Regions from separate parts of the Rhizobium sp. 01T444 genome, predicted to be linked through region 3. Evidence: predicted binding sites of a transcription regulator. Region 3 holds the regulator's gene; each other region holds the start of a gene.
The links. Region 3 encodes LexA, which represses DNA repair genes until DNA is damaged. Its sites were predicted from a motif close to TGTTCNNNNTGTGTTCNG; they were not measured.
Positions count from the first base shown of each region.

Region 1: a site for LexA is predicted at 5,429-5,446, ahead of dinB (DNA polymerase IV). Genes of this name have one in related genera too.
Region 2: a site for LexA is predicted at 5,515-5,532, ahead of recA (recombinase RecA). Genes of this name have one in related genera too.
Region 4: a site for LexA is predicted at 2,777-2,794, ahead of AC1DTN_RS07515 (ImuA family protein). Genes of this name have one in related genera too.

Region 1 is NZ_JBFTPD010000037.1:13,375-21,307, forward strand. Features, by position in the region: gene AC1DTN_RS32350 (DUF899 family protein) at 1-458, opposite strand, end outside; gene AC1DTN_RS32355 (alpha/beta fold hydrolase) at 827-1,735, opposite strand; gene AC1DTN_RS32360 (hypothetical protein) at 2,363-2,860, opposite strand; gene dinB (DNA polymerase IV) at 4,287-5,375, opposite strand; gene AC1DTN_RS32370 (CsbD family protein) at 5,653-5,844, shown strand; gene AC1DTN_RS32375 (hypothetical protein) at 5,916-6,254, shown strand; gene AC1DTN_RS32380 (hypothetical protein) at 6,567-6,884, shown strand; gene AC1DTN_RS32385 (hypothetical protein) at 6,906-7,145, shown strand; partial or broken gene AC1DTN_RS32390 (TraM recognition domain-containing protein) at 7,203-7,459, opposite strand.
Region 2 is NZ_JBFTPD010000013.1:50,756-58,688, forward strand. Features, by position in the region: gene AC1DTN_RS18390 (flagellar biosynthetic protein FliO) at 1-542, opposite strand, end outside; gene cckA (cell cycle histidine kinase CckA) at 846-3,449, shown strand; gene AC1DTN_RS18400 (pseudouridine-5'-phosphate glycosidase) at 3,528-4,454, opposite strand; gene AC1DTN_RS18405 (carbohydrate kinase family protein) at 4,485-5,429, opposite strand; gene recA (recombinase RecA) at 5,659-6,750, shown strand; gene alaS (alanine--tRNA ligase) at 6,904-7,933, shown strand, end outside.
Region 3 is NZ_JBFTPD010000009.1:66,746-74,678, forward strand. Features, by position in the region: gene AC1DTN_RS14880 (ComEC/Rec2 family competence protein) at 196-2,622, shown strand; gene lexA (transcriptional repressor LexA) at 2,603-3,328, opposite strand; gene AC1DTN_RS14890 (VOC family protein) at 3,524-4,411, shown strand; gene kdsA (3-deoxy-8-phosphooctulonate synthase) at 4,408-5,256, shown strand; gene AC1DTN_RS14900 (methyl-accepting chemotaxis protein) at 5,270-7,081, opposite strand; gene eno (phosphopyruvate hydratase) at 7,555-7,933, shown strand, end outside.
Region 4 is NZ_JBFTPD010000003.1:423,570-431,502, forward strand. Features, by position in the region: gene leuD (3-isopropylmalate dehydratase small subunit) at 1-93, opposite strand, end outside; gene AC1DTN_RS07490 (VOC family protein) at 229-648, opposite strand; gene AC1DTN_RS07495 (hypothetical protein) at 758-988, opposite strand; gene AC1DTN_RS07500 (HpcH/HpaI aldolase/citrate lyase family protein) at 1,102-2,007, shown strand; gene AC1DTN_RS07505 (DUF1737 domain-containing protein) at 2,007-2,213, shown strand; gene AC1DTN_RS07510 (metallopeptidase family protein) at 2,216-2,653, opposite strand; gene AC1DTN_RS07515 (ImuA family protein) at 2,815-3,759, shown strand; gene AC1DTN_RS07520 (Y-family DNA polymerase) at 3,743-5,218, shown strand; gene AC1DTN_RS07525 (error-prone DNA polymerase) at 5,215-7,933, shown strand, end outside.

The DNA of each region.
Region 1 (7,933 bases), on a different contig from region 3:
ATCTGAACGAAATCAAGGTCGCGCCATCCGCGTTCGAGAGCGAACGCACGTTGCCGCTCTACCGGGCTGCGACCAATGATCTTGAACGCGACCCGTTGCTTGACGTCGGCACCGTTGCCGTTCGCTCCGCCAAGGAAGTTCGTGCACATGGGGCAGGGCCGTTCGCGCTGCGGGCCGAACATCCAGAAGTACGTCACAAGCGTATCGTGGCGACCGAACAGGTCTGCAAGGCCTATATCGTTGCCGTTTTCGTCCTTGAAGCGATAATTCTTCTGGACGACTGGGCCGGCAGGCAGGCGCCGGCGTTGCTCCGCGAGCCTGGTAAGATGTCGCCGGACTTCGATCTCCTCCGCCAACAAGGCCATCCTTGCTTCGGCGTAATCCGGAGTTTCGTTTGTGAATCGGCTCACGCGTTTCGCGGCCAGTTCTTTCGCGGGTTTCAAGTCGCCCATGTCCATGTGATTTCTCCCTGGATTCATTCCGACCGTCTCGCAGTCCCCAGCCACTCGGTTCATCCCGTGCTTATTGTCGGAAGCTGGCGGGCGCGTTTGACGGTTCTCCGCGCCCTCTTGAACTAGACGTGCGAGGAGACCCCTACTCGACAAGGGCTGAATGTTTTTTTGGTCTCCGCTCCGGTGGCCAAAAAACGCAACCTCCAACCGGCCGAAGTCTTGCTCCCCACGCCGTTCCAATCTCAAAAGCGACCTCGATCCTGGAGCCTTCGAGATGGACGACAACGTGGGAGTGATCATCCCGAAAGTCTGTGAGAGACGAGCCAATGATCTGCCGCAAGAGCGTCTGATCAGCCGCTTCACGCTCCCGAGAATCAACCCGATGAAGACGCTGCGCCGTGGAAAAATCGGGCCAACGCCTCCGCCGTTTGTGTGGGATACTCTTCAGGAAAGAAATGGCCGCCCGGCAAAGCATAACCGACGACGTTGTCTGCCATTTGTCGCCATAATGCCAAGGGTCCGCCTTCGTCAGCATACCAAGTGGCCAATGCGCCAGTTCCACTCCAAAGGGCGATGAGGGGACAGCGAATCCTGTGTCCGGCGATATGGTCTTGCATGTCATGCTCGCGATCGATGCTTGCTGCAGCCCGATATTCCTCGCAAATCGCGTGAACATGGTCTGCGTTGCAGAGCGCCTCACAATAGGCCTGTCTGATCTCTGCTGGGAATGCGGCAGCGGAAGATCCCCAGCCGGCGAGCGCGTCATCGATGACGGCCTCCGGTGCACTAGTGATCAGTCTTTCCGGCAAAGGCTCGGCTTGCGCAAGCAAAACCCACGGCCAGAACGCCAAGGCAAATCGGTCGTCAGCCCGATCCCAGACGGTCGAGGTAGGCACGATATCGAGCACGGCAAGCTTTCTTATCGCCGCAGAATAATCGAGGGCCATGCGGTAAGCGACACGGGCGCCGCGATCATGACCGGCGATCATGAACTCACTAAAGCCGAACTTTTCCATAACTTCGACCATCTCGGCCGCCATCGCTCGCTTGGAATAGGGCAGGTGATCTGGGGCGGACGGGGGACAAGCGCTGGCGCCGTATCCGCGCAGGTCGGCACACACGACAGTGAACTCGCAGGCAAGCAGCGGAGCGACGTCGCGCCACATTAGATGGGTCTCGGGGAAACCGTGCAGCAATAGAACCGGCGGGCCGCTCCCGGCGATGGTGGTGAATATCGATCCACCCGATAAGGAAACTCTTTGTGCGCGGCTCTTCTTCGACACGTTGCTTCTCCTTGCAAGGCGCTCGGGGCGCGCCGTGCAGCTCACCTGAAAGGGACCATTTGTCCGATGCGGCGATCTCGTTCATCTTGTCCACGCCAAACCATTATGCGGTGGCGACGAATTGGGCGGCGCCATCCGCTCCGCTGAAAATCATGCGAATACGCCGATCTACCTTGAGCTCGTCAAGCACTTCGCCGCCTTCTCGTACCGGGTGACAAGATATCAGCATACCAGATGGCTCCTTGGCGGTCGAAACCTGGTGGATCGGAAGCACTACCCAGATGCTCTGGTGGAGAAGGCGCCAATCAGCGACCACATCGAAAGCAGTCGAATGCTGCCCAGGGGTTCCGCGCTGGCTAAAATGCGACCATCGGCAGATAATGCCATGTCATCCGGGAATTGAAAGCGTCTGCCTGCTTTTCAATGCTGCCTTCCGGCGGAACCAGCAGAATTGACTGCCCATTGACAGATCCCGCCCGAAGATCACCGTATGTGCCAAAAAAATGCGATTTGGCCATTGTCGCGAAGCTCAAAAAGCTTGCTCGCGACGCAGTCGTCCCTCGTTACTGGCGTGAGTTTAAAGTGAAGGGGGAAGAGCCGTGCAAGCTGCACCGGTGAAAACGCAGCCTACTCATCGCCGTGCTGTTGTTCGGCTGCCGTTTTAAGCGCGGCCATCGGGATCCAGTCTTCCGATCCAGGGAAGCGGACATGCCAGTAGGCCCATCCGTTAAGATTTGGAGCTCTGCCTCTTCGATTCCGGGCCAGAGCACTTGCTGCCTGCGACAGAGTGTCGAACTGCCTGCCGTCTACCACAAGCTTTCCGTTCAAGAACCAGCCAAAGAAATTTTGTTGCCCCCTCATGTAGGACATTTTCGCGTCTGATCCGTGGGGGATGGTGACACCTTCGCCGGTCCAGGCCAATCCGTTTGCTTGAATTGCCTCACCGATCTGTATTTTTGTCATCGCAGCTGTCATCAATGTCCCTGTTTCTCGCAAGGCGGTGCGGAACTGAACCCGCGCATTCTTGGTGGCTGGTGCTGCGGGCAAGGAAAGTGCCGCACGCTCGGAAGTCCTAATTAGATCAAACCGGGGAATTTCCAAGGCAGTGGCAGAGGCCAGATCCATCGCGTCGATCGGACCCTTCGCCACCCCGTCGGAGCTGAGCGTGGGGCGCGGTGGATCAGGCGCGAGATTATATGGAGCTGCGGAGACACGAGTTCCGACAGTTTGCGAAACCCACGGGCAGCACGAAGGCAATTGCAATCATTGACCGGCTCTTGGGCTGCGGCATGCAAGGCGATTTAGGGTCTCTTGACTGTGCGGCGACCTGCTTAAACCTCTGCTCTAGGTAGGGAGCTGTCGCAATCGTCACCTGTGATCCTCATCAAGCCGCAATGCGAAGAGCAATTCGGAATGCGCAACCAACGCACGCTGGTTGTCACCCGGGATCAATCGCAGCACCAAGCGCATGATGATAGACAGTGATAATAGGCGAAGACGGAGTGACAGCTGGCTCAATAACTTTTTCCTACCGGCCCACCTAAGCCTTGGGCTTGGGAACTTCCCGTTGCTACCTGTGTCATGGATTGCGAGGCGCAAGGGGGCGAAGCCATCGGTCTGCATCCGGAATATTAGGTTGTCAACGCGCCGCCAGTGCACTCCCCGCCATCAAGCAAAAGGGAAGATCTTGATCGCGACAGCCGCCTAGGCTTGTCTTTCTCGCTGATGTTGAGAAGCTCGCCGTTCGCGGCAGACGAACGGGCCAAGGCAGCTCGAGCGCTGGGGCCCGCCTGTTACTCGATACAAAGGCGAGCCCCACCCGCTCGGTCCCCGACATGCATAAGGCGAGGCAAAATAAGCATGCCGCGGAAAAACTGTCGCGTGAAAAACGCGTGACATGGGCCAACCGTCATTGCGCCGCTGGCCTGGGTTCTGGATCATGTTGATGAAATCGTCTCCAAAAAGAAATCCGCCAAAACGGGTAGTTGAGGATGCAAAAGGCGGAGCGCTCGATGCCTGCTGGGGACCGGCGGGGTCTGCCTTGTCGTACCAACCCATCTGCCTAACATTGAAAGCTGGAGTTTGTTTCGACGTCCGCTGTGCTGCGACGCCACAAGAAGAGACCCGCTTGGGGAAACAAGCGGGTCTTATTAGGCTGGAGATGTCATTAAGCAGTATGATCGTATCATGGGAGAAGATCGCACGAAAGTCATTATGTGAGATATTTCTAAAATAGACGATTTGATGTCGAGCGCCCGAAATGCGCCTACCACCAATCATGAAGTTCTTTGAGCTTCACGTCGTGCTGCTCGGCCGCTTGGGATGCCTCCCGCGCGGATTTTGCCAGCCTTTCGTCGGCACTATCCGCTGCAGATCCAAGAGAGCAAGATGAAGTTTCAGCGATGAGGCCCCCTGTCGTGCAAGATCTTATCGCGTCGATTGACTCGGTACCTGGCCGCAGTCAGAAGCACCCGGTTGCGCCATCTTCAACGTATTCGCGAGGCGATGCTGTTTTGCGCGCCGCGAGCGCGATTTGAAGCTGGCTCGCCGCCTAAAGCGCCAGCCGCAGCTGCGGTTGCGTGAGAGCTGCTCGCCGTTCCAGTGAAGACAGCGACACGCCGAGCAGACGGATCCCTTTTTTCGGCGGGAAGATTGGCGCGAGAAGCAGGCTGACTACCTCCTCAAGATCGGCAATCCCCGGCAGCGCTGCCGGAACCGTCTTGCTGCGCGTGATCTGGGTGAAGTCGGCATATTTGACCTTGAGTGTCACGGTCTTCGCCCCGATTTCATTGGCTTCGCAGTAGCCCCAGACCTTTTCGATCAGGGACTGAAGCCCCTCGCGCGCAGGTTCGTAGGAATGGATGTCCTGCGAAAACGTGTCTTCCGCGCCGATGGATTTTCGCACCCGGTCAGGCTTTACCTGGCGATTGTCGATGCCACGGGCGATCCCATAGAAATACGGTCCCGATTTCCCGAAATGCCCCGTGAGAAGCTCGAGCGATTGCTGCTTGAGGTCGGCGCCGGTCTCGATTCCCAGTCGATGCATCTTTTCAGCGGTTGCCGGCCCGACACCGTGGAATTTTTTGACGGGGAGTTGCTCGACGAAGGCCGGACCGTTCTTCGGCGTGATGACGGCCTGGCCGTTCGGCTTGTTGAGGTCGCTTGCCATCTTGGCGAGGAACTTGTTGTAGGAAATCCCGGCAGAAGCATTGAGGCCGGTGAGCTGCTTGATCTTTGAGCGGATCTCCGACGCGATCTCGGTCGCAATTTCCATGCCTTTGAGATTGTCGGTGACATCGAGGTAGGCTTCGTCGAGTGAGAGCGGCTCGATGAGAGACGTATATTCGGCAAAGATCTCACGGATCTGCTGCGATACGGACTTATAAACGTCGAAGCGAGGCGGCACGAAAATCAGCTCCGGACACTTGCGCCTCGCCGTCACCGACGGCATGGCCGAGTGAACGCCGTAAATTCGGGCCTCGTAACTTGCCGCCGCCACAACGCCGCGAACCGCCGCATAGCCAACGGCAACCGGCTTGCCACGCAGTTCCGGATTATCGCGCTGCTCAACCGAGGCATAAAAGGCATCCATGTCAACATGGATGATTTTTCGGACTGGGGTCGAGCTCATATCGTTCATGGCGCCGTCGGCGATCGCAATGGGATCGGCGGCGCTCATCGAGAGTTCCATGCCGAAACAGAAGGGGAACATAGCAGGCTCCGTTCCCATATCAAGCATTTCATTGAACGGCTGCACGCATCATCAAGCGACTGGAAGCGGGCAGTCTATCTGATGGCGCTATCGGATGCGGCGGCAAAAACTTCTGGACGTGCGAAGATATACCGCCTGGGGCTTTCACGCGTGGAACGAATAACGGTTTCGGGGCTTTCGCTCCTGTCAAACGAAGGAGACTGTTATGGGAAGCACAGCAGACAAGATTAAGGGAACGACGAACGAGGTCGCCGGCAAGGCGCGGCAGGCCGTCGGTAAAGCCGTTGATAATCACGAGGAACAGGCAAAGGGTTCCCTGCAAGAAGCCAAGGGCAAGGCCCAGGTCGCCAAGGGCGACGCCAAGGATGCCGTGAAAAAGGTCGTCGACAGGGCATAGCCACATTCGAGCACACACATTCCCGCACCAAGCCCGCGCCGGTCGCGGGCTTTTTTCAGAAAGATGCATTTATGAAATATTCAACACTCGCCGTTACCGCCGTCCTTGTCGTCCTTCTTGCGGAAAACGCGTCTGCCCAGGCAGTTGAGGATCCCGCAGTCAATGCCTGCAAGAACACAGGCCTTCTCGCTCTTCGGGAGCGCTCGCCGGAGATCACTGATCTTGTCATGGATATGGAGAGCCTCGCCATCAGCAAGTCTGATACCAAAGTCGAGGATGTGGCCGTGAAAACCGTCATTCTTGGAGAGGCCTACATTGCCCGGAAGGAAAAGACGGGAAAGCCGGACAGGTTCGTGTGCTTGCTCGGCGATAAGGGTAAGGTCCTGCTGACGTTCTTCACCGCCCAGTAGTGAATCTGCGACCCCGGAGCTCAGAAACCGACGGCGGCAAGGGGTCGTCATGTGATCGGACCGTCTCGGGCGGGATAGAACCGCGAAATTGATCGACAGAGGCGCGTTCTCGAAACCTGATTGTAAAATCGACCGTTATGTCCCACGCTTCAGGCTGGCGGTATCTTCTCGAATTTCGGCACCGCAGCACGACGTGATTCCGGGCCTTTAACCTTATGGTCCAGGACAAAGGCCCCGGACTCTAGCGGCTTGGATTGCGAGGGATTTATGGCGTGACGATGAAGGCGTCGGACGTGCCGGGAAATCTCATAGATGGACGCGCCCGCGCAAGCCGCGTTGCTTGACGGTTCCTGCCTCACCGAGCAGGACCATGCTTCGAAAGAACCCACGCGAGCTAGCAGGTCGGAACATACAAAGAACACCATTGGCGTTCCGGCCGATTTTCGGCTATGGCTCGGCAGCAACAAAGTCGAGGCCCCAATGAGTCGGTTGAAGCTCCTCAGAGACCAGCGTCAGCTTGCGCTGTCAAAACTCGAAAGCCTGACAGAGAATCATCCGCTTCGACCACGATATTTGGAACGCGTGCGTGAACTGGACGATCAAATCGAAGCGATCAACTCAATCAACTAGATGGACAATAAGGGATTAACGATGTCGTTGGCCGAGAAATTCATTGTGGTTCCTTTCAAGCGCAATCGAGCTGGCTTGATCCCAGGAGAGATGCGACAGGCTTCGAATGGGACATCTGCGGAAAGGATCGCTTCTGCCATGTCGGCCAGATCCCTCGGTGTTGGAGCCTACTCCGTGATGGTCGACAGCGAAACGGGTGATATGAGCTCGCCAAGACTGCTGGCTGCCTTCGGTGAAGTTGGTGATTTGACCCAAGACTGAGGTACAGCGATCGCATTTCAGCGCTGCTTCATGGGCAGGCTGCCAACTCGACCTGTGGAGAGGGCGCGCCACATGCTGTTCGGCAAGGGCCGGACTTCTCCGAATAGAGCGCACGGGCCGCGGTGTTGAAGACGACCGTCTCCTGGCCGAGCAGAGCGGAGACCGCCTCTGAACTCTCATTGTTGTTTAAGCCCAAGACCTGCAGCACACCGGCGTTCGGCAGGAATGTGGGCGCTGGCACAGGCGGCGGCCAGCAGTCTGTGAATGTCCTGGGCGATCGGCCAGAGCGAGGGCCGGAAATCCGCAACGCGGCCTTGTCAGATCGCGATTGGTCGGCAATCCACCGATTGCTCGTTTCGCTGAAACCTCACCCTGTTTGACGACGGGCTGCTCAAATGCGGCCGCGTTTAGATGTCCGGAGGGGTAGTCTCGCTCGCCAGCGGTGATCATCGTCCCGATTCCCGTCCTGCCGTGACATCCTCAGCCGCTCGAGTTTGGTGACCAGATTGCCAGGATTTTTTGAGCAACTGAGCCGCCAAGATGGAGGCCAAACGATCGACCAGTTCGATGGTCAGGGTGTAAAACGCTCTGCTCCTATCGATCGATGTAGGTCGGTCGAGGTTCGCTTTCGGGCAAGTTCTTGAAGGGACCAGACCGTCAGCCGGTCGGAGCAGCCTAAATTTCGAGCGAACGCTTCGCTTATGTCGATAATCGAATTCCCCGCCTTTCAGCGCGTGAAAGCTCAGATACGCTTCCTTGGCTCTTCGATGGTCTGCTACTGCTGGCAC
Region 2 (7,933 bases), on a different contig from region 3:
GGAGCGACCGAAGGTTCGGGGCGCTGGCGAAGCGGCTCGGCCTGCGGGGCGATGACTGGGACGATGACCGGAGCCGGTGCCGGGCTGTAGGGTTCGAAATCAGGTTCGGCGCTTGCCGCCACAGGTGGTGCGACGGGGGCGGCGACTGGCTTCGGCGGCGGCTCGCGGCGCGGCTGGACTGCTGCACGCTCCTGAGCGACAGCACGCTCCTCGACCGGCTGTGGACGGAACTCAGCAGCGGTTTCGGCTTCGGTTTCCGGCAGGATGCGGCTTTCGATGACGATATCGGTCGGGCCGCCGATCATGACGAGATGTTCGACATTGTCGCGGCGCACGAGAACCAGGCGACGGCGGGCGTCGACGGCGGCGGCATCGAGCACCTGAAGGCGCGGCTGACGGTTGCGACCACCGCGCACGAAAGGCGAGGGCGCGCGGCCGCGCAGGAACCACAGAACGGCGATGAGCAGGATGAGGGCAATGCCGACGCCACCGGCGGCAAGCAGGAAGCGGCTACCGTAAGCCCCTACAACATCATCGAACATAGGCACTCACTCCATTTCGCATTATGGCACAACAGACGACTTTTCCGCTCCTTAGGCAAGAGCCGGCGGGTCTGTCCAGTCACCGGCGAACGCGATTTCGTGTTGTGCAACTATTTGGCCGGGCGCTCGCTGCGGCACCGGCGGGATTACGGGCAAATTGGCGCGTTTGCCTGTGAATTCAAGCAGTCTAACGAAACCTGCTGTTTTTGCGGGCGCAGCAAGTTGATAAGAAGGAAAGACTGCCTGATTCCTGCTTCGTAGCGATGTTACGAGCGCGGCAGGAAGGGCTTATGCGAGGAATAGATGACGAAATCGCGTCAGGTCGACGACTATAACGCGCCGCTTGTGGATCGTGGGGGGCGTTCTGGCACGGCGATACGCATCATCCTGCTGGCGATCGTGCTGATTGCGGCGGCCGCGGCCTTCGTCTTCTTCAAGGATTCGCTCGGCAACGAGCTGGTGCTCGGCTGTCTCGGCGTTCTCGCCATGGTCGGCATCTTCTTTCTCGTCTCCTCCGTCATCGGCTTCATCGAGGTCATGCCGCAGCGCCAGTCAGACAGCCTGGCGCGCGCTTTCCTGAACGGCCATCCCGACGGAACGCTGATCACTGACGAGAAGGGCCGCATCGTCTATGCCAATGCCGCCTATGGCGCATTGACCGGCGCGCGCAAGGCGACCGAGGTGCAGACACTGGAGACGCTGCTGTCGCGCCACCGCGAATCGAACGAGGCGCTCTACCGGCTGGTGAACGGGTTGCGCGAGGGCCGGGAGGGGCGCGAAGAATTCCGCCTGCTGCGGGCCGTTGGCCCCGGAAGCAACGCCGGCGCGCATTGGTATCGCCTGAAAGCGCGGCTCCTGAAGCCGGAAGAGGGCGACAGCAAGCCGCTGCAGATCTGGCAGATCATCGATATCACCGCCGAGCGTGAGGATCAGGAGCGCTTCTTCAAGGAGTTGCAGAACGCGATCGATTATCTCGACCACGCTCCGGCAGGCTTCTTCTCCGCCGGGCGCAAGGGCGAGATCTTCTATCTGAACGCCACGCTTGCGGAATGGCTGGGTCTCGATCTCACCAAATTCATGCCGGGCTCGATGAACATCGGCGATCTCGTCGCGGGTGAGGGGCTGGCGCTGATCCAGTCGGTACAGGCCGAGCCGGGGCTGAAGAAGACCGTGACGCTGGACCTCGACCTGCGCAAATCGAACGGCCAGAGCCTGCCGGTGCAGATCATCCACCGCGTCACCTCCATGCGTGACGGAGCGCCCGGCGAGAGCCGGACGATCGTGCTGACGCGTGACAAGGACAGTGAGAACGGCCAGTCGGCATCGGCGGCCGCCATGCGCTTCACGCGCTTCTTCAACAACACGCCGATGGCGATCGCTTCGGTCAATGGCGATGGCAAGATTCTGCGCACCAATGCGCCTTTCCTGAAGCTTTTCTCCAATATCGTCTCGCGTGACGATCTGGAGCGCGGCGCGCTGATGGAAACGATCGTGCAGGACAGCGACCGGCCGCAGCTTGCCGCGGCACTCGCCGCCGCCAAGGATCGCCAGGGCGACATCCCGCCGATCGATTCCCGCACGCCGACCGATGATGCACGCTTCTTCCGCTTCTATGTGAATGCAGTCATCGATCAGAGCGACGAGGCGCCGGAGGAGGCGGCTATCGTCTATGCGGTGGAAGTGACCGAGCAGAAGGCGCTGGAAGCGCAGATGGCGCAGACGCAGAAGATGAATGCGGTCGGCACGCTTGCCGGCGGCATCGCGCACGATTTCAACAACGTGCTGACGGCGATCCTGCTGTCTTCCGACCATCTGCTCTTACAGGCGCGACCTGCCGATGCGAGCTTCGCCGATCTGATAGAGATCAAGCGCAATGCCAACCGCGCGGCGGTGCTCGTGCGCCAGCTTCTCGCCTTCTCGCGCAAGCAGACGATGCGGCCGACGGTGTTGAACCTGACCGATGTCGTCGGCGACCTGCGCATGCTGGTCGACCGGTTGATTTCGGGTACCAACGTCAAGCTCGACGTCGAATATGGCCGCGATCTCTGGCCTGTCAAAACCGATCTTTCGCAATTCGAGCAGGTGCTGATCAATCTCTGCGTCAATGCCCGTGACGCCATGCCTGATGGCGGCACGCTGACGCTGCGCACCCGCAATCTGCCGGCAGCGGAAGTTGCCGCCTTCAACTATTCCTACATGCCGCATGAAGACATGGTGCTGATCGAGGTGACCGACACTGGCACCGGCATTGCGCCCGAGATCATGGACAAGATTTTCGAGCCCTTCTTCACCACCAAGGATGTGGGCAAGGGCACAGGTCTCGGCCTTGCCATGGTATACGGCATCGTCAAGCAGTCCGGCGGCTATATCCAGCCGGAATCGGAAGTCGGCAAGGGCACGACCTTCCGTATCTTCCTGCCGCGCCATATCGTCGAACCGGCAGTCGCTGCGGAAGCGGAAGCCGCCGATCAGGCCGTTGCGACCGGTGGCGCGCAGATTGTGGAACTCGTCCAGCCGAAACAGCCGGAAGACCTGACAGGCTCAGCCGTCATCCTGCTTGTCGAGGACGAAGAAGCGGTGCGGCGCGGCGGCAAGCGCATGCTGGAGACGCGTGGCTATACGGTCCATGAGGCCGGCTCCGGCGTCGAGGCCCTCGAGATCATGGAGGAGCTCGAAGGCAAGGTGGATATCGTCGTCTCCGACGTGGTGATGCCTGAAATGGACGGGCCGTCGCTGCTGCGCGAGTTGCGCAAGAACTATCCGGATCTGAAGTTCATCTTCGTGTCCGGTTATGCAGAGGATGCGTTCGCCCGCAACCTGCCGCCGGAAGCGAAGTTTGGCTTCCTGCCGAAGCCGTTCTCGCTGAAGCAGCTGGCTGTGGCGGTGAAAGAGACGCTGGATAGCTGATATGATTAAGGGGCGCTGTGCGCCCCTCAAGTCTCGCTACGATGGATCGTTGGCGGGGTCAGCCCGCCAGACGTTGGCTTACTCGCCGAGCGCTACAGCAATCTCTGCGGCAAGCCGCGCATTGTTCTCTACCAGCGCAATATTCGTCTTCAGGCTCTGACCGTCGGTCAGGTCGAAGATCGTGCTCAGCAGGTAAGGTGTTACCGCCTTGCCGGTGATTTCGTCACGCTCGGCGCTATCAAGCGCGCGCTCGATGTAGATTTCCATTTCCTCGCGAGCGATTTCATCGGCTTCCGGAACCGGGTTGGCGATCAGCATGCCGCCGTCGATGCCGAGTTGTTCGCGCGTCGTCTGGAAATTGGCGATCGCCGCCGGGCTGTTCAGCGTCAGCGGGCTGCGAATGCCTGATGAGCGCGACCAGAAAGCCGGGAATTCGTCGCTTTCATAGGTCACGACCGGCACGCCGCGGGTTTCCAGCACTTCCAGCGTCTTCGGAATATCGAGGATCGCCTTGGCGCCGGCGCAGACGACGATGACGCCGGTGCGGGCGAGTTCTTCGAGGTCGGCCGAGATATCGAACGTTTCTTCCGCGCCGCGATGGACGCCGCCGATGCCGCCGGTTGCAAACACCTTGATGCCGGCACGCGCCGCCGCAATCATCGTCGCCGCAACCGTCGTCGCACCCGTGCGACGTTCGGCGATCGAGAAGGCAATATCGGCGCGCGATACCTTCATGACGTCCTTTGCCTTGGCGAGCTGCTCCAGCTCAGCGGGTTCGAGGCCGATATGCAGCGTGCCGTGGATGACGGCGATGGTGGCGGGGACCGCACCCTGATCACGGATGATCGATTCGACGCTACGCGCCATCTCGATATTGCCGGGGTAGGGCATGCCATGGGTGATGATGGTCGATTCGAGTGCCACGATCGGGGCGCCGCGCTGCTTGGCGGCGGCCACTTCCTTCGAGTAGGAGATCGGCAGCAGGGGCGAGAAGGGTTTGGTCATGATCCGTATCCGTTTATCGGTGTTGCCGCTTCATTGCAGAATTCTCGCCGCCGGGACAAGCGAAAGCATGTTGCGCAGCAGTTCGGGTGAAAGATTTTCGTTCACGGCGTGCCTCGACTGGACGGTGAGGGCGGCTGCCGCCGTGCCATGGCGAACCGCCTCTTCCAACGGCAGGCCGAGCATGAGGGCCGAGAGCGTGCCGGCTGCCAGCGAATCTCCAGCCCCCGTGACATCGGCCACTGTCTCCGAAATCGGCGGCTGCAGGACGAGCGCACGGCCATCCTTGAAGGCGACAAGCTCGCGCTTGCCACGGGTGACGACCGCACCGGTGACGCCGATGTCAGCGAGCAGGGACGGCCATGCGTCGGCATCTTCCGGCCGCAGACCGATGAGCGCCGCAGCCTCTGCCTCGTTGAGAAAAAGGTAGTCGATGTCTTCGAGGCAGGGCAGGAGGCGCACCACCTTGGCCGGCGAAATGGCAATAGCCGCCACCGGCTTGCCGAGCGCCTTTGCCCTTGCGACGATCGCGGCCGCCGTTTCCTCCGGCAGGTTGGCGTCGAAGAGAATGAAATCGGTGGCGGCAAAGGCGTCGCGCACCCAGCGGATCGACAGCCGCCGCGGTACGAAGAAGCGGTAAAGCTCCATGTCCGCCAGCGCGATGACCAGATTGCCGTCCTTCTCGATGATCGCCGTGTAGCTCGGCGTCTTGCGATCGAGGAAGACGAAGGGGCGGTCGTCTATACCCGCAAAGTCGGCCGCTTCGCTCACCATCTCGCCGATCGGGTCACCACCGCGCGGCGAAATCATCGTCACGTCGAAGCCGAGGCGCGCCAGATTGCGGGCCGCATTGAAGCCGCCGCCGCCCGGTTCCTCGAACCATGTGCCTGGATTGCTGGCGCCTGGCGCCGTCTCGCCGGCAATGCGGCCGCGGCGATCGATATGGGCGCCGCCGAGAACGAGAATCTTGCCGCTCATTTCTGCTGCTCCCAGACGAATCGAATAGCGGCAAGAACGCCGGCGTTCAGCGCAGGCGGCGCACTAAGGCGTTGCTTTGCATCGATAAAACAAAAATAGAACACAGGCCGTTTTACCTTTTTCTTTCAATTATTTGCAACCCTATTGCGAAATAAGAACAAATCAGGTACAAACTTCGCATCAGCGGCGACATTGCTTGAGCAGCGTCAATAACCTAAAGGTGGATCGAATGTCTCAGAATTCATTGCGGCTCGTAGAGGACAAATCGGTGGACAAAAGCAAGGCGCTCGAAGCGGCACTCTCACAGATCGAGCGGTCGTTCGGCAAGGGCTCGATCATGAAACTCGGCTCGAACGAGAGTATCGTCGAGATCGAAACGGTTTCTACGGGTTCGCTCAGCCTCGATATCGCGCTCGGCATCGGCGGCCTGCCGAAGGGCCGTATCATCGAAATCTACGGTCCGGAAAGTTCTGGTAAAACGACGCTCGCGCTGCAGACCATTGCCGAAGCGCAGAAGAAGGGCGGCATCTGCGCCTTCGTCGACGCCGAACATGCGCTCGATCCGGTCTATGCCCGCAAGCTCGGTGTCGATCTGCAGAACCTTTTGATTTCCCAGCCGGACACCGGCGAGCAGGCGCTTGAAATCACCGATACGCTGGTGCGCTCCGGCGCCATCGACGTTCTCGTCGTCGACTCCGTTGCAGCGCTGACGCCGCGCGCCGAAATCGAAGGCGAAATGGGTGACAGCCTGCCGGGCCTTCAGGCCCGCCTGATGAGCCAGGCGCTGCGCAAGCTGACGGCTTCGATCTCCAAGTCGAACACCATGGTGATCTTCATCAACCAGATCCGTATGAAGATCGGCGTCATGTTCGGCTCACCGGAAACGACGACGGGCGGTAACGCGCTCAAGTTCTATGCCTCCGTTCGCCTCGACATCCGCCGCATCGGCCAGGTCAAGGAGCGCGAAGAGGTGATCGGCAACCAGACGCGCGTCAAGGTCGTCAAGAACAAGATGGCGCCTCCCTTCAAGCAGGTCGAATTCGACATCATGTATGGCGAAGGTGTCTCCAAGACCGGCGAGCTCATCGACCTCGGCGTCAAGGCCGGCATCGTCGAGAAGTCGGGCGCCTGGTTCTCCTATAACAGCCAGCGCCTCGGCCAGGGTCGCGAAAACGCCAAGATCTTCCTGCGCGACAATCCGGATCTCGCCCGCGAGATCGAGACGGGGCTGCGCCAGAATGCCGGCCTGATTGCCGACCGCTTCCTGCAGAACGGCGGCCCTGATGCCGGCGACGACGCAGGTGATGCCGGCGACATGTAATTCGCCCTGACCGCTGAGGCAATTCAGCACCGGCCGCGTTCTCTCACGAGAATGCGGCCGGTTTTGTTTGTTTGCTGGACAGTGGCAAGGTCGAACGATAAAAGCCGATGGATTTAATTTTACCTGCCTGCTGGCAGCATCGAAGGGCATGAAATGAGCGGTGTAAACGATATCCGGTCGACCTTCCTCGACTACTTCAAGAAGAATGGCCATGAGGTCGTTCCATCGAGCCCGCTCGTGCCGCGCAATGACCCGACGCTGATGTTCACCAATGCCGGCATGGTGCAGTTCAAGAACGTTTTTACCGGCTTGGAAAAGCGTCCCTATTCGACGGCAAYGACCTCGCAGAAGTGCGTACGCGCCGGCGGCAAGCATAACGATCTCGACAATGTCGGCTATACTTCACGCCACCTGACCTTCTTCGAGATGCTCGGCAACTTCTCTTTCGGCGATTATTTCAAGGAGAATGCGATCGAGTTTGCCTGGAAGCTGGTCACCGAAGGTTTCGACCTTCCGAAGAACCGCCTGCTGGTGACGGTCTATTCCGAGGACGAGGAAGCCGCGACGCTGTGGAAGAAGATCGCCGGTTTTTCCGACGACAAGATCATTCGCATCCCGACGTCGGACAATTTCTGGCAGATGGGCGATACCGGCCCCTGCGGCCCGTGCTCGGAAATCTTCATCGACCAGGGCGAGAATGTCTGGGGCGGCCCTCCCGGCTCGCCGGAAGAGGATGGCGACCGGTTCCTGGAATTCTGGAACCTCGTCTTCATGCAGTTCGAGCAGACCGAGCCCGGCGTTCGCAACCCGCTGCCGCGCCCGTCGATTGATACAGGCATGGGCCTGGAGCGCATGGCTGCCGTTCTGCAGGGTGTGCAAAGCGTGTTCGACACCGACCTCTTCCGCACGCTGATCGGCACCATCGAGGATACGATGGGTGCCAAGGCAGAGGGCAGCGCCAGCCACCGCGTCATCGCCGACCATCTTCGCTCCTCGGCCTTCCTGATCGCCGATGGCGTGCTGCCATCGAATGAAGGCCGCGGCTATGTGCTGCGCCGTATCATGCGCCGCGCCATGCGCCACGCACAGCTTCTCGGCGCCAAGGAACCGCTGATGTACAAGCTGCTGCCGACGCTGGTGCAGGAGATGGGCCGCGCCTATCCGGAACTGGTGCGCGCCGAGG
Region 3 (7,933 bases):
ACCGTGATGCCATTTTGTGCATCGCGGCATCATCTTTTAGGCAGTGCAGCGATGAGCTAAATGCATATCAGAACACCATGATTTGACTGGATTTTTTGCTCCCGCGAATTTTCCTCTTATTTCAATCGATTATTGTTTGCTCGTTTTGATTTCAGGTTGCATTCTGCCGGTATCCGGGGGCGGGTCCAGGCGATTATGGCGGGGTTAGAGACAAGAGAACGACAAGAGCAATCCATTGATGAAAAGATGGATTTTGCTGGCATTGCCCCGCGCGCCATTGTGACGCAATCGGCTCGGACCCAGGTTGCGATCCCATTTCGATGGCGATTGGTGACTGTTGCGAAACGATACGTCGGGTCGTCGATGCGTATGGCCACCGAAGAGGCCGGCCACGGTCGCCTCATCCTCTTCTCTCCGGTCTTCCTTGGTGCAGGTGCCGCGACCTGGTTTCTGGCGGCCTCGGACTTTCCGGCCGTGTCGCTCGGTCTCTTCCTGCTTGTTCTCCTTATTGCCGTTGCGCTCTGCGGTTATGCCCGGACGAAACTGCAGGCGACGCTGCTTGCTCTACTTCTTTTTGCCGGTGGAATGCTCTCCGCGCAGATCGAAACATGGCGGGCAAAGACCCTGATCCTCGATTCAGCCGTAACGACAACGGTGACCGGCCGGATCGAACGCCGAGAAGGCGATGACCAAGGGCGCTGGCGTTATATTCTTGACGTCACCGGTACGGATGCTCCTGAGATCAAGCGTCCGCCCGAACGCATCTCCGTGCTGGTCCGCGGAGCCACCCAGCCGTTCGAACTCGGCGACGTCATCGAGGGCAGGGCACGTCTCACGCCTCCGGCGGGACCGGCGCTCCCCCACCTCAATGATTTTGCCTTCAGCGCCTATTTTGACGGCATCGGTGCCAACGGCTTCTTCTATGGAGTACCCAAGAGGGTTGCGGAACAGCCGGAGCGATCGAACTCGGTCGGTGAGGCAATTCTGGAGTCGCTCTACCGCCTGAGAAGCGGCATCGGCGATCGGATTCGCTCCACACTACCCGGCGACACCGGGGCTTTTGCCGCCTCCCTTGTCACGGACGAGAGACGGGCGATCTCGGATGAAACGACAGAGGCGCTGCGGCAGTCCGGCCTTGCGCATATCATCGCGATCTCCGGCCTCAACATGGCGCTCTCCGCCGGCATCTTCTTTGTCGGCCTGCGCGTCATTCTCAGTCTTGTTCCCGGCATTGCCCAGGCATGGCCAACCAAGAAGATCGCGGCGGCCGGTGCGCTCGCTGCGGTGACGGCCTACTATCTGATCTCGGGTTTTGCCGTCTCCGCCGAACGCGCCTTCATCATGATGGCGATTATGCTGGTTGCGGTCTTCTTCGACCGGCCGTCGATCAGTCTCAGAAACGTGGCGCTATCCGCTCTCGTGATCCTCGCGGTCTCGCCATCGGAGGTGCTGGGGCCGAGTTTCCAGATGTCCTTTGCCGCAACGCTTGCACTGGTCGCCGGCTACGACCTCTGGAAGGGGCGGCCGATGCGGGAGAATGCCTTTGCCAAGCTGCCGATCATGAAGCCCTTCTTCATGGTTGGTGGCTTCTTCGGTGGCGTTTTCCTGACGTCGCTGATCGGTGGTTTCTCGACGGCGCTGTTTTCGATCGAGCATTTCCACCGGCTGACTGCCTATGGCCTGCCGGCAAATCTCGCGGCCATGCCGGTCATCACCTTCATCGTCATGCCGGCCGGGATGCTGGCAATGCTGCTGATGCCGTTTGGTCTGGACGGCTGGCTATGGCCGGTGGCAGGCTTCGGGCTTGATCTGGTGATCACCATCGCAAAGGCAGTAGCGGGGTGGGGCGGCAACATAGATGTAGGCCGCTTGCCCGGCTGGTATTTCCCGACCGCCGTTTTCGGATTTCTGCTGCTGACCCTGCTCAGAACCCGGCTGCGGCACATGGGAACGGCAATTGTCGCGGTCTCGACGCTCGCTGTTGTCCTTCTTCCATCGGAGGCGATGCCCGATATCGCTATCTCCGAAGATGGCGGCCTGGTCGCTATAGTCGATGGAGAGGCGATGGCTTCGAACCGTGAAAAGCCGCCCGCCTTCATCTTCGAACAATGGCAGAGGGCCCTTGCCGTCGAAGAGCATCAGAAGCCAGTTATGCTTCAAGCTGCCAAGGCGCCCACTGCGCCTGATGGTCAAAGACTGCAACTGTCACCCGACCAACAGAATGAAGCCAGAGAGGCAATGAGACAGGCAGTCGCCATTAGCCCGCCGTCACGCTTCTCCTGCCTGAAGGGCGCCTGGTGCACCACTTTGCTCGTCAATGGAAAGAAACTGACCGTCATCGACAATGCTGCCTATCTCGGACCAGCCTGCGATACGGCTGATATTGTGGTGACCCCTGTCCGATTGCGCTTCGACCGCTGTCGTTCCGGCGCGCTGCTCTTTACCGGCGAGACGCTGCGCAAGACAGGTTCTGTCGAACTTCGATTCACCGATAAGGGAATTGAGGTCGCAACCGCATTCGACACATTGGGGCGACCCTGGATGCGCCACCGCGCCTATGATTGGCGCAGTAACACATTCGCAGACGCCAATCTGTCACCGGTCAGTGATAGCGGCGAATGAGGCCGACGAGCTTGCCCTGGACCTTGACGCGATCCGGCGGAAAGATGCGGGTCTCGTAAGCAGGGTTTGCTGCCTCGAGCGCAATCGATGCGCCCTTGCGGCGGAAACGCTTGAGCGTTGCTTCCTCGTCATCGACGAGCGCGACGACGATATCACCCGGATTGGCTGTGCTGCCATTGCGGATGATGACCGTGTCGCCATCGAAGATGCCGGCTTCGATCATCGAGTCGCCGCGAACTTCCAGCGCATAATGTTCACCGGAGCCAAGCATATCGGCGGGAACGGTGATGTCATGCGTATTGTTCTGGATTGCCGAGATCGGAACACCGGCGGCGATGCGGCCCATGACGGGAACGGAGACCGCATTGCCGTTATCGGCAGCGGGTGCTGGCTTCGCCGAGGCAGGAGGCGCCACGGGCTGGGGCTTGCCGAGGCTGCCCTCGATGACGCTCGGTGAAAAGCCGCGCCGAGGCTGCAGGCTCGGGCTGTAGGCTTCCGGCAGTTTGATGACTTCGAGCGCGCGCGCCCGGTTCGGAAGCCGGCGAATGAAGCCGCGTTCTTCGAGCGCCGTGATCAGCCGGTGAATACCGGATTTCGAGGCCAGATCCAGTGCGTCCTTCATCTCGTCGAAAGACGGTGGAACGCCTGACTCCTTCATCCTTTCATGAATGAAAAGAAGGAGTTCCTGTTGTTTGCGCGTGAGCATGGCGTCTCCCCAGTCTTGAAACAAATCCAGAACGGACACTATATGTTCCATATGTGTTCCGCAAGTAGCTAAATTTTCGTAAAACTTCTGTTCAATCTGTCGAGAATTTGATTTTTATCGCCCTTAGGCCTGTCTGGCCTTGTTTCACGAGACCTGCTGAAGCACATCTCCTTGTCACTGCTGGGAGAAGAACCGATGAGCCAAGACACGCTTCCGATCGATCATCTCGTTTTGCCGGTTACCGATATCGACCTTGCCCGCGAAAGGCTGGGCAAGCTGGGCTTTACCGTCGCGCCCGATGCCCGCCATCCCTTCGGCACGGAGAATGCCTGTGTTTTCTTTGCCGACAAAACCTATATCGAGCCGCTCGGTGTCGCGAGCGTCGAGGAGAGCGAGGTGACGGCACGTGAGGGCAATGTCTTCACGGCTCGCGATCAGGCTTTCCGTTTCCGCTGCGGCAGCGAGGGACTGTCCGCCATCGCCTTCGCCACCGCGGATGCAAAGCACGAACATGCTCGATTCGTGGAGGGCAGCATCAGTGCCGGTTCTGTGCTGCAGTTCGAACGCCCTGTGAAAATGCCGGATGGCACGGAGAGCATTGCCGGCTTCCGGCTCGCCTTCGCTGCCGACCTCCGGGCACCGGATTTCTTTCTCTTCGCTGTCGAGCGCATCAACCCGCTTCCTGCCGACCGCAACGTGCTGGAGACCCACGCCAATGGCGTGACAGGCATTGCCGAGATCGCGCTCGCAGCCCCCGAGCCGACAGCCTTCGGCGCCTTCGTTCGCTCGGCGGCAAAAGCCGCTTCTGCTGGCGATACGAGTTTCGGGCTGGAGGTGCTTACCGGAAACGCAAAGATCAGCCTGATGACCCCGCAGGGGCTGGAGGCCTATTTCGATCTGGCGACGCCGGATATCGATCGCGGCCTGCGCGGCCGGGCAATCCTCTTTGCGGTTGGCGATCTGGCCGTGACAGAAGCGCATTTGGCTGCTAACGGGGTGACCTATACACGCAAGGGCAACCGTATTCTGGTGAAGCCCGCGCCCGGTCAGGGCGTGCTCTTCGCTTTCGAGGAAACATCATGAGCTCTACTACGAACTCCGTTGTGACGGTCGGCGAAGGCGCCGGCAAGGTCACCTTCTCCAATGCTGCACGTCTGTCGCTGATTGCCGGCGCTTGCGAAATGGAAAGCCGCGACCATGCGTTCATGGTTGCCGGCACGTTGAAGGAACTGTGCGCCAAGCTCGGTATCGGGCTCGTTTACAAGACGTCTTTCGACAAGGCGAACCGCTCTTCCTTGTCGAGCAAACGCGGTGTCGGCCTTGAAAAGGGCCTGGAGGTTTTTGCCGATCTCAAGAAGGAACTCGGCATTCCGGTTCTGACCGACATCCACACTGAAGAACAATGCGCCGAAGTGGGCAAGGTCGTCGACATCCTGCAGATACCGGCCTTCCTGTCTCGTCAGACGGATCTCCTGGTGGCTGCGGCAAAGACCGGCCGCGTTATCAACGTCAAGAAGGGCCAGTTCCTGGCGCCTTGGGATATGAAGAACGTGCTCGGCAAGCTGAACCAGAGCGGCAATCCGAACATCTTGCTGTGCGAACGCGGTGCTTCCTTCGGTTACAATACGCTGGTCTCCGACATGCGTTCCCTGCCGATCATGGCAGCAACCGGCGCCCCCGTTATTTTCGACGCCACGCATTCAGTCCAGCAGCCCGGCGGACAGGGGGAAACCTCCGGCGGAGAGCGGCAGTTCGTGGAGACGCTGGCGCGTGCTGCCGTGGCCGTCGGCGTCGCCGGGGTCTTTATCGAAACCCATCAGGATCCGGATAACGCGCCCTGCGACGGGCCGAACATGGTCTATCTCAAGGACATGCCGCGGCTTCTGGAGAAGCTTCTCGCCTTCGACGCGATCGCCAAGGCCGCCTGAACGACAGGCAGCATCAGGCTGCCGCGCGGGACGGGCGCCTTTCCTCCAGTGCGAAGCGGGAGAGCATGCGCCCGAGATGGGACGCCTCGTTGCCGAGCTCCTGGCAGGCGGCGTTTGTCTCCTCGGCCATCGCCGCATTCTGCTGTGTCACCTGATCCATACGGTTGACGGCAGCGTTGACCTCGACGAGCGCGACCGACTGTTCTGAAGACGAGCGCACGATCGCTTCGGTCAGCGCCGTCACCTGCAGCACCTGGCGGTCGATATCGCCGAGTGCCTCGCCGGTGCGGCTGACAAGTGCCACGCCCGCGGAGACCTGCCGCGACGACGTCTCGACGAGAAGCTTGATCTCCTTGGCGAGATTGGCGGAGCGGCCGGCAAGCTCGCGGACTTCCTGAGCTACGACGGCAAAGCCTTTCCCTGCGTCTCCGGCGCGTGCTGCCTCGACGCCCGCGTTGAGCGCCAAAAGATTGGTCTGAAAGGCGATCTCATCGATGGCGTTGATAATATCGCCGATCCTGACCGCTGATTCCTCGATCTTCTCCATGGCGGTAACCGCTTCGCGAACGATCTCGGCGGAATGCGCCGCACTCTCCTTCGTGGCCAACATCATCGCATTGGCTTCCTGGGCCCGCTCCGAGGAGTTTTTCACCGTAACCGTGATCTGATCCAGCGCCGAAGCCGCCTGTTCGAGTGAGGCAGCCTGACTCTCGGTACGCTGTGCCAGATCAGTGGTGCTAAGTGCGATTTCGCGCGAACTGTCGCCGACCGTATTCGTGGCGGCATAAATGTCCTTCATGGCATCGGAAAGAATGATGATGCTGGTATTGAAGGTCTCGCGAAGCTTCTCATAAGTGTTGGCGAACTGCTCGTCGAGACGCACGGTCAGGTCGCCGCGTGAAAGCCGCTCCAGGCCGGCGCTCAGGCTTTCGATGACGCGCTGGCGCGTGGCATTCTCCACGCTCTTCGATGCGTCGAGTTCTGCATCGCGGCGCATCTGTGCCTGCCGTTCCTCGTCCTGGTGCGCGCGGATGGCGTTCCGTTCTTCCGCCGATTCGCGAAAGACCGTGACTGCGCGCGCCATTTCTCCGATTTCGTCGGATCGTCTGACATAGGGAACTTCGCGGGAATAGTCGCCGCTCGCGAGGACCGCCATGTAGTCGCGCATCGCCGATAGCGGCACGATCGCGCGCCTGCGGAACATGTAGAGCCCGGCAACGATGAGCACGAAGGAAAGCGCGGCGGCGGATAGCGTAACGGCGGAGAGCAGTTCCGTCTGTTCGGCAGCCTGCTTTTCGGCATCCGCCTGGAAGGCGTTCGCCATCGCCACGAGTTCGTTCACGGCCTTTTCGTGAACATGAAAATTCGTCGCAAGCTTGAGGAGCGCCGGTTCGACGGCGGCCTTGTCGCCCTTGAGTATAGCAGGCACCGCCTCCTCATCCATGACTTGCCAGAAGGCGTCGCCCCTGACGAGAACGTCATCGAGAAGCTTGCGCTTGAGATCGGCGCTGAGCGGCGTTTCTGACCAATATTTGCGGCGGTCTTCATAAGCCGGCTTCAGAACCGTTCGGATGCGTTCGATATTGGCCGTTGCCGAGGCCGGCTGCTCGACGGCTTCGAGCGCTAGCATGTAGGGTTCGATGACATAGAGCGGCGGCGGGAGAATATCGGCGACGAGATCCTTGCCATAGATGATCTGCTTATACATCAGTCCGTTCACGCGAAGCATGTTGAATGCGTAATTCTGCAAGCCGATGGAGGTCACCAGTCCGAGGATGACAACGGCACCGAAAATGGCAAGGCTGCGTGCAATATTGAGTTTCATCTGTGCCTCATATGAAATGCCGCCAAGAGAGTCGATAAAATCCCGTACTGGTTGTTTTTGGAGGGGCGCAGCTGTTCATTCCAGCCGTTCCGTATTTGCCTGAGTGGCCGGAACGACCGACTTTTGAGGGCCTCTCCCAAGCTTTCAAAATTAAACCGGGATGGTTACCGAAGGCTGAAATCAAAGGGCGGGAAGCCGTCCAAAATTGGGGCTGTTGCAGGAATTTTCAGCCGTGGGTTGCTGCCAACGATGGTGGCTTGCCAACATTCCGCCCGGATAAACAGTTTATCGTCTTTCGATGGATGGGATATGCTGGCCGGCGACTGCCGTTCCCTTCAAAACCCTGACATGATTGTGCTATAGGCCACGTCTGATGCGCTGCCCGAACGTGCAAAATTGCGGCATTGTAATTTGCGCACCTTCGATTAAGACGGTTTCAAACGATTTATCCACCCACCGAGCAGGAAAAAACCATGACTGCAATTACCGATATCATCGCCCGCGAGATTCTCGATAGCCGTGGTAACCCCACCGTCGAAGTCGATGTCTATCTCGAAGACGGCAGCATGGGCCGCGCGGCTGTTCCCTCGGGTGCCTCGACCGGCGCGCATGAAGCCGTCGAACTACGTGACGGCGGGAAGCGCTACCTCGGCAAGGGTGTCGAAAAGGCCGTCGAAGCCGCCAACACCGAGATCTTCGACGCCATCGGCGGCATCGACGCTGAAAACCAGATCCAGATCGACAAGATCATGATCGAGCTCGACGGTACGCCGAACAAGTCGCGCCTCGGGGCCAACGCCATCCTCGGCGTTTCGCTCGCTGTTGCCAAGGCCGCCGCGGAGGCTTCCGGCC
Region 4 (7,933 bases), on a different contig from region 3:
CTTCAGATAGTCCTTCGGAATGATCATGTCGGTGTCGATGTTGACGACCGGCAGAGGGGCTGCAACGCCCGTGAGCTTCACGAATTTATCCATGACCTATGCTCCATTTCAGCAAAACGTACTTTCTGACTTTGCATCTATTCCAGTTTCCCGCCGAAATGAAGAAGAATCTTTCGTTGATGGTGGCCACGCGATGTTTCGCGCGGCCTGCCGATTGCGTGTGTCCCTTTACTTGGACGGTGCATTCAGGCCCCAGAGCACGCCGAACGGATCACGAAGCTGGCCGTAGCGATCACCCCAGAACATCAGTTCGACCGGCATGACGACTTCGGCGCCGGCAGCCACTGCGCGGTTCCACCAGAAATCGATATCGTCGATCACCAGCTGGATGGCGAAGCCCTCATGGCCTTTGAAGGCATGGCCGTATTCCGGATAGGCATCCGACAGCATGAGCGAGCTGCCATTGATGTAGAGATGCACATGCATCGTGCGGCTGCTCTCGTCGACCGGCACGAGATAGGCTTCTTCAGCGCCGAAAGCTTTCTTGTAGAATTCCGCAGCCTTTACCGCGCCGTCGACCGTCAGATAGGGAAGCAGGCCGTTCTTGACCGGCGGCATCTTGGTCTGGTTGTTCTCCGTTGCATCCATGCTCGTCCTCCATTCGTTTTTAAAGTGCCGGCTGAATGCCTGGCTGCTTCAAGGACGTAGCATGGGAACGTGAGCCGACAATGTCGGTCAGAATTTTCAGAGAAAATGATCAGAGATCGATGATCGTGCCGCGGCCGTCGTTCCAGATGCGCATCTCGCGCTTACCATCGGCGCGGGCGCGGACGGGAGCGGGCTTCATCTTCATCGAAAGGGCGCGGCCGACCATGAGCACGGTCAGGATGCCGCCAACGGCGAGCGTGACCGAGAAGGTGAGAAGCAGCATGGCCACGAAAACGGTGGCGCCGGCAAGCATGAAGAAGATGGAGCGAATGTTCTGCATTGGTTTGAAACCTTTCTACGGAAAGGAATGTGGTCCTTCTTTTTCCTCTCTGCAAGCCAAGCGTGGCTTTTTGTTGTCTTGCCGGGCTTTGCGAAGCTTGGCACTAATGGTCCATGAGCCGAACACCACCTCTTCGTTCCCTGCGTCTGCGCCGCTCGGTGCTGAGCGTACCCGCCATCAATGCGCGTGCGCTTGAAAAGACCCATTCCCTTGATTGCGATGCGGTTATTCTCGATCTGGAGGATTCCGTCGCGCTCGAGAAGAAGGCGGAAGCGCGCGACAATCTGAAGGCCTTTTTTGCCGGGCCGCCGCTTGCGGGCAAGGAAAGGATCATCCGTATCAATTCTTTGTCATCCGGATTCGGGCTGGCGGATCTGGAACTGGTCAAGGCGCTTTCGCCCGATGCCGTTCTGCTTCCAAAGGTGGATGAGCCACAGGATGTAATGGCTGTCAGCGATTTGCTTGCCGAGGCTTATGCGCCGGAGGAGTTGCGCATCTGGGCGATGATCGAGACGCCGCGTGGCGTGCTGAATGCCGCAGCGATCGCCGAATCCGGCCGCACGCCGGGATCGCGGCTCGATTGCCTCGTCGTCGGCCTCAACGACCTGCGCAAGGAAACGGGCGCCTTGCCGCAGTCGGGGCGGACCTATCTCGTGCCCTGGCTGATGCAGGTCATTCTGGCGGTCAAGGCCTATGGGCTCGATGCGCTTGACAGCGTCTTCAACGATTTCCGGGATGACGAAGGTTTCGATGCCGAGTGCGGGCAGGGCCGTGCCATGGGTTTTGCAGGCAAGATGCTGATCCATCCGGCGCAGATTGCAGCCGCCAACACGCATTTCGGGCCTGACGCGGAGGAGATTGCGGAGGCGGAAGCCATCATTGCCGCTTTCGCCGATCCGGCGACCGAGGGGCTCAACGTCATCAATGTGAACGGGCGGATGATCGAGCGGCTGCATCTTGTCCAGGCCGAAGCTCTGGTCCATAAAGCGCACCTGATTTCTGCAAGAAAGCCCGCCTGATGAAACTCTACCGCTTCCTGACCGGTCCCGACGACGCTTCCTTTTGCCACAAGGTCACGACGGCACTGAACAAGGGCTGGTCGCTGTCCGGCTCGCCCAGCTATGGCTTCAATGCTGCGACCGGCCAGATGCAGTGCGGCCAGGCCGTCGTCAAGGATGTCGAGGGCAAGGATTATCACCCGGACATGAAGCTGTCCGAGCAGTAAGCTTAACGCTCTGCCGCCTCTTCGGCACTTGCCTCGATGCGTTCCATGTCATCGTCGCTGAGGCCGAAGTGGTGGCCGATCTCATGGATCAGCACATGGGTGATGATGTCACCCAGCGTTTCGTCGTTTTCGGCCCAGTAATCGAGGATCGGACGGCGATAGAGGCGGATGCGGTTCGGCATCTCGCCGGTTTCCACGGTAAAGCGCTCCGAAATGCCGCGGCCCTCGAAAAGGCCGAGCAGGTCAAAGGGCGTTTCCAGCGCCATATCCTCGAAGACTTCGTCGTCGGGGAAATCTTCGATTTCGATGGTCAGATTGGTCGTCAGCTTGCGAAATTCGTCCGGCAGATGACTGTAGGCCTCCATTGCCAGCGACTCGAAGGTGCTGATCGCCGGCGCATGGCGGTCCCGCCAATCATCGCTCTGGTCTATGCGGGCCATAAGTATTCCTTCCTTTGCGGCCCATATAGAACCTTTATCGCCGATTTTCGAGTGCGGAATCAAAGGCAGGAATAAATTCTTATGAAATGATTGTTGACTCTTCATTAGAGCTCTGGAATCTATAAGAACATAACAGGAACAAGACGAATGGAGAGACCGCCATGGCGCAGACCGCCCTGGCGCGCGAGCGGCTTTTTGCGCTCCGCGAAACCATTGCCCGACTGGAGGGAAAACCCGCGCCGGCGCTTGCCGCGGCGGAACGGGAAGCCCTGGCGGAAGGACGCAAACGGCGGCAGGAGTGTATGCTGCCACACCTCCCCTTCGGGGTGGAAGCACTCGATGAAGCGCTGGAAGGCGGCCTTCAGCTCGATGCGATTACCGAATTCCGCGCGGCGAGTTCCGGTGATGCAGGGGCGGCGAGTGGACTGGCGATGGCCATTGCAGCGCGACTGCAGAAGCACGAGGAGGATACCGGCAGGTTGCTGCCGCTGCTCTGGATCGGTGATGCCGTCGGCACACTGGAGGCGGGTCGTCCCTATGCTCCGGGGCTGAAGGATTTCGGGCTGAAGCCGGAAAGGTTTTTCCATGCCGCGCCGCGCAAGCTGGAGGATGCGCTCTGGCTGGCGGAAGCGGCCATCGAAAGTGCTGCCTTCTCGGTTGTCGTCTTCGAAGTGCGCGGCAATCCCCTGCATTTCGGCCTGACCGAAAGCCGCCGGCTCAGTCTCAGGGCACGCGCCGTCCGCCGTCCGCTCTTTCTCGTCCGCCAGGCTGGGGAGGAGGAGGCGAGCAGCGCTGTCTTCCGTCTGCATGTCGAGCCGGCGCCGTCTGATCTGCGGTCGTTGCCGGATGGATCAAAATTTTCCGGCAGCATCGGCAATCCGATTTTCCGTCTCACGCTGGAGAAGAGCCGCAATCCGGCCCCGCTCTCCTTTCTTCTGGAGTGGAACCCCCATGAACGCGAATTTTTCCCCGTCGACGAGCCAAGCTTCGCTCGGCCTCCAAGCGAACAGTCAGCGCATTCTGGCGCTCAGCTTTCCGCATCTGCCAACGGACCGTATCGCCCGCAGGCGATGGGGCCTGTCCTGGCGTTTGAAAGGGCGTCCTGAAGCGGCACCCCTCGTCTGTTCCGGCAAGCTCAATAATGCCATGCGGCTGACAGCGCTGGATGAATTCGCCGAGAAGCTAGGGCTGAGAAAGGAACAGGGCGTTGCCGAAGCGCGCGCCATGTTTCCGGCGCTTGATGTCCTGGAGGAAGATCCAGCAGCCGATCGACGGTTACTGGAAGGGATCGCCGACTGGTGCGACCGCTATACGCCGATGGTCGCGCTCGACGGCAAGGACGGGCTGTTTCTCGATATTACCGGCTGCGCCCATCTCTTCGGCGGTGAGGTGGCGCTTCTCAAGGATATTCTGTCCCGGCTCTTCCATATGGGGCTCGATGTGCGGGGTGCGATCTCCTCATCGCCGGGTCTTTCCTGGGCAGTCTCCCGTTTCGGGCAGGGCGGCGTCGTGGAGGATGAAGAGATGGAGCGCATGCTGATGCCGCTGCCTGTCGCGGCCTTGCGGCTGGAGGGCCAGACCGTCGATGCTCTTAGGAAACTTGGCCTCAAATACGTCGGCGATGTCATTCATGCGCCGCGGGCGCCGCTGACCCGCCGCTTCGGGCCAACGCTGCTTCTGCGCCTTGATCAGGCGCTCGGCCGTGAGGAAGAACCCATCTCTCCTCGGCTTCCTGTCGCCAGCCTCTCATCCGAACGCCGTCTGGTCGAGCCGATCGGCACGGAAGAGCAGATCCTCGCGGTTACCGGACAGGTCGCCATGTCGCTAAAACCGTCCCTGGAAGCGCGCGGCGCCGGCGGCCGGGTGTTCGAACTGGTGCTGTTTCGTGTCGACGGCAGGGTTTTCCGCATTTCCGTCGGCGCCTCCCGGCCGCTTCGTGAGCCGAAGCTCGTTGCCGGGCTGTTTTCCGAGCGGCTGCAGATGATCTATGACGATATCGATGCTGGTTATGGCTTCGAGATCTTGCGCCTGAATGTGTTGCGTCATGACCCGTTCAACGAGGCGCAGGGCGATTTCGAAGGCGACCGGCAGGGGGAGATCTCGCTTTCAAGTTTTGTCGACCGTGTCGCGGCCCGGCTTGGTTCGGACTGCCTGCAAAGCTTCCAGCTTCGCGAGAGCCATGTGCCGGAGCGCGCCGTGATCACGGTGCCGGCAATGGAGAGCCTTCCGGCCCGGCGGAAGGCGGAGCAGGGAAGCGCGCTTCCTTTGCGTGAGGAACGTCCTCTGCGGCTCTTTGCAACGCCGGAACCGGTCGATGTCGCATTTGCCGAAGTGCCCGATGGTGCGCCGCAGACTTTCCGTTGGCGGCGCCTGCAGCATCAGGTGGCGAGGAGCGAAGGCCCTGAACGGATTGCCATGGAATGGTGGATCGATGGTGATAACGCCGAAGCGCGAGACTATTTCCGGATCGAGGATGAGGCCGGACATCGCTTCTGGATCTATCGCCGGGGTCTCTACGGTGAGAACCCTGATCCTCGCTGGTTCATGCACGGGGTCTTTGCATGAGGCCCGAACCCACATTTTTCGAGATCGGTGCGAAGACGAATTTCTCGTTCCTCGAAGGTGCTTCGAAACCCGAAGAGATGGTCGTACAGGCCGCGTGCCTGAAGCTCGGTGGTCTCGGCATTGCGGATCGCAATTCGGTGGCCGGCGTGGTGCGGGCACATGCACAGGCAGAACAGCTTGAGGAGAGATACAAGAACAGAGATGAAATTCTAGCCCAGGCGAAGAAGGAGGGAAAAAAAGAGGTAATCCTCGATCCTATCCGGGTTCAGCCCGGCGCCCGCCTCGTCTTTTGCGATGGAACGCCTGATATCCTTGCCTATCCGCGCAACCGGCGAGGTTGGGCAAACCTCTGCCGCCTGCTCAGCGCGGGCAATCTGAAGGAAGAATCGGTTAAGGGAACCTGCATCCTCACGGAAGCAGAGCTTATGGAATGGGGCGATGAGATGATGCTTGCCCTCGTCCCTGATCGGACTGTCGTGAATGATCCAGCCGGCCAGCCAGTCCTCGAAGACTATCTGGAGCGGTTTCGCAAACGCTTCCGCAAGACATTTTTCATGGCGCTGTCGCCGGCCTATGACGGTCGTGATCGGCAGGCTTTTGCGGTGCTTGCCATGCTTGCTGCTCGAAATCGCATGCCGCTGATTGCGACCAATCAGCCGCTTTATCATGACACCGAGCGCCGGCCGCTTTCGGATATCGTGATCGCCATCCGGGAACATGTGGAGATATCGGAAGCCGGATTCCTTCTGGCGCCGAATGCAGAGCGGTATCTCAAGGATTCACGTGAAATATCGAGGATCTTCCGGGATTATCCGGATGCTGTCGAGAATACGCAGCTGTTCTTCGGGAAGCTGAGCTTTTCGCTGAACGAGTTGAAACACAATTATCCCCCCGAAAACGATCCGGGCGAAACGCCGCAGGAAACTCTCGAAAGGCTGACGAGAGCGGGTGCGCTAATACGCTATCCTGATGGCGTTCCGGAGAAAGTGGCCAAGCAGATCGACTACGAGCTGAAGCTCATCGGGGACAAGAATTACGCTTCCTATTTCCTGACGGTTCATAAGATCATTCATCATGCCCGTTATGTGCTCAATGTTCTCTGTCAGGGGCGTGGTTCGGCGGCCAATTCGGTTGTCTGTTACTGCCTTGAGATTACCGAGGTTAATCCTGAAAAATGCACCCTCCTTTTCGACCGCTTCATCTCGATGGATCGTCACGAGCCGCCGGATATCGATGTCGATTTCGAGCATGAACGGCGGGAAGAGGTTATTCAGTCCATTTATGCAAGATATGGCCGTGAGCATGCCGGTCTGACGGCTGCTGTCACCAGCTATCGCACCCGTTCGGCTGGCCGTGAAGTCGCCAAGGCCTTCGGTCTGTCGGAGGATGTTCAATCTGCGATAAGCAGTCTCATTTGGGGTTGGTCAGAGGATAATCTCTCTGAACGGGACGCGAAGGCGGCCGGTCTTGATATCAAAGATCCGGTGACACAGAACGTGCTCAAATATGCCTCCGAACTTCTCGGTTTTCCCCGTCACCTCACACAGCATGTCGGCGGTTTCGTCATCACGCGGGACCGGCTTGATGAAGTGGTGCCGATCATGAAAACGGCAATGCCGGATCGCTACATGATCGAGTGGGACAAGGATGATCTCGACAATGTTGAAATTCTCAAGGTGGACGTGCTGGCGCTCGGTATGCTCACCTGCCTGCGACGAGCTTTCACGCTGCTTGAGCTACATTACGAGGTAAAGAAGACGCTCGCTGATCTCGGCCATAAGGAGCATGGAAAGGAAGGTGAGGCGGTTTATAAGATGATGTGGCGAGCGGATACGCTTGGTGTGTTCCAGATCGAAAGCCGAGCGCAGATGAGTATGCTGCCACGTCTTAAGCCTGTTAGATTCTATGATCTTGTCATCGAAGTAGCCATTGTCCGACCCGGACCGATCCAGGGTAACATGGTTCATCCCTATCTGAAGCGTCGCGAAGACGACAAAAACAACATTCCGATCAAATATCCGAGCAAGGAACTGAAAACGGTGCTCGAGAGAACGCTTGGGGTTCCGCTGTTTCAGGAACAGGCTATGCAGATCGCCATCACTGCGGCGGGCTTTGCGCCTGCCGAGGCAGACCGGCTCCGACGGGCGATGGCGACCTTTAAAAGGACCGGCACGATCGGTAATTTCGAAAAGCGGTTCATCGATGGGATGGTCGAGAAGGAGTACGATCGCGAGTTTGCGCAGCAATGCTTCAACCAGATCAAAGGTTTCGGCGAATACGGGTTTCCGGAAAGCCATGCCGCGTCCTTCGCGCTGCTCGTCTATGCCTCCTCATGGCTGAAAGCCTATTATCCTGACGTCTTCTGTGCGGCGATGCTGAATTCGCAACCGATGGGCTTTTACGCCCCGGCGCAGCTGGCACGGGATGCGCGCGAGCATGGGGTGAAAATCCTGCCGGCTGATATCAATCGCTCGGATTGGGAGTGCACCCTTGAGGCAGCGGTTTTTGACCAGGCAAGTGTCGATTTCCGCCACGACGAAATGCGCGACATCATCAAGACTCGCCATGCCGTGCGGCTTGGCCTTCTGCAGATCAAGGGCGTTTCCTCTAAAGATATGGGACAGCTCGTCGAAAACCGGGGTGGGGGTTACCATTCTGTACGTGACCTCTGGCTGCGCTCCGGCCTGCAGAAATCTGTTATCGAACGGCTGGCAG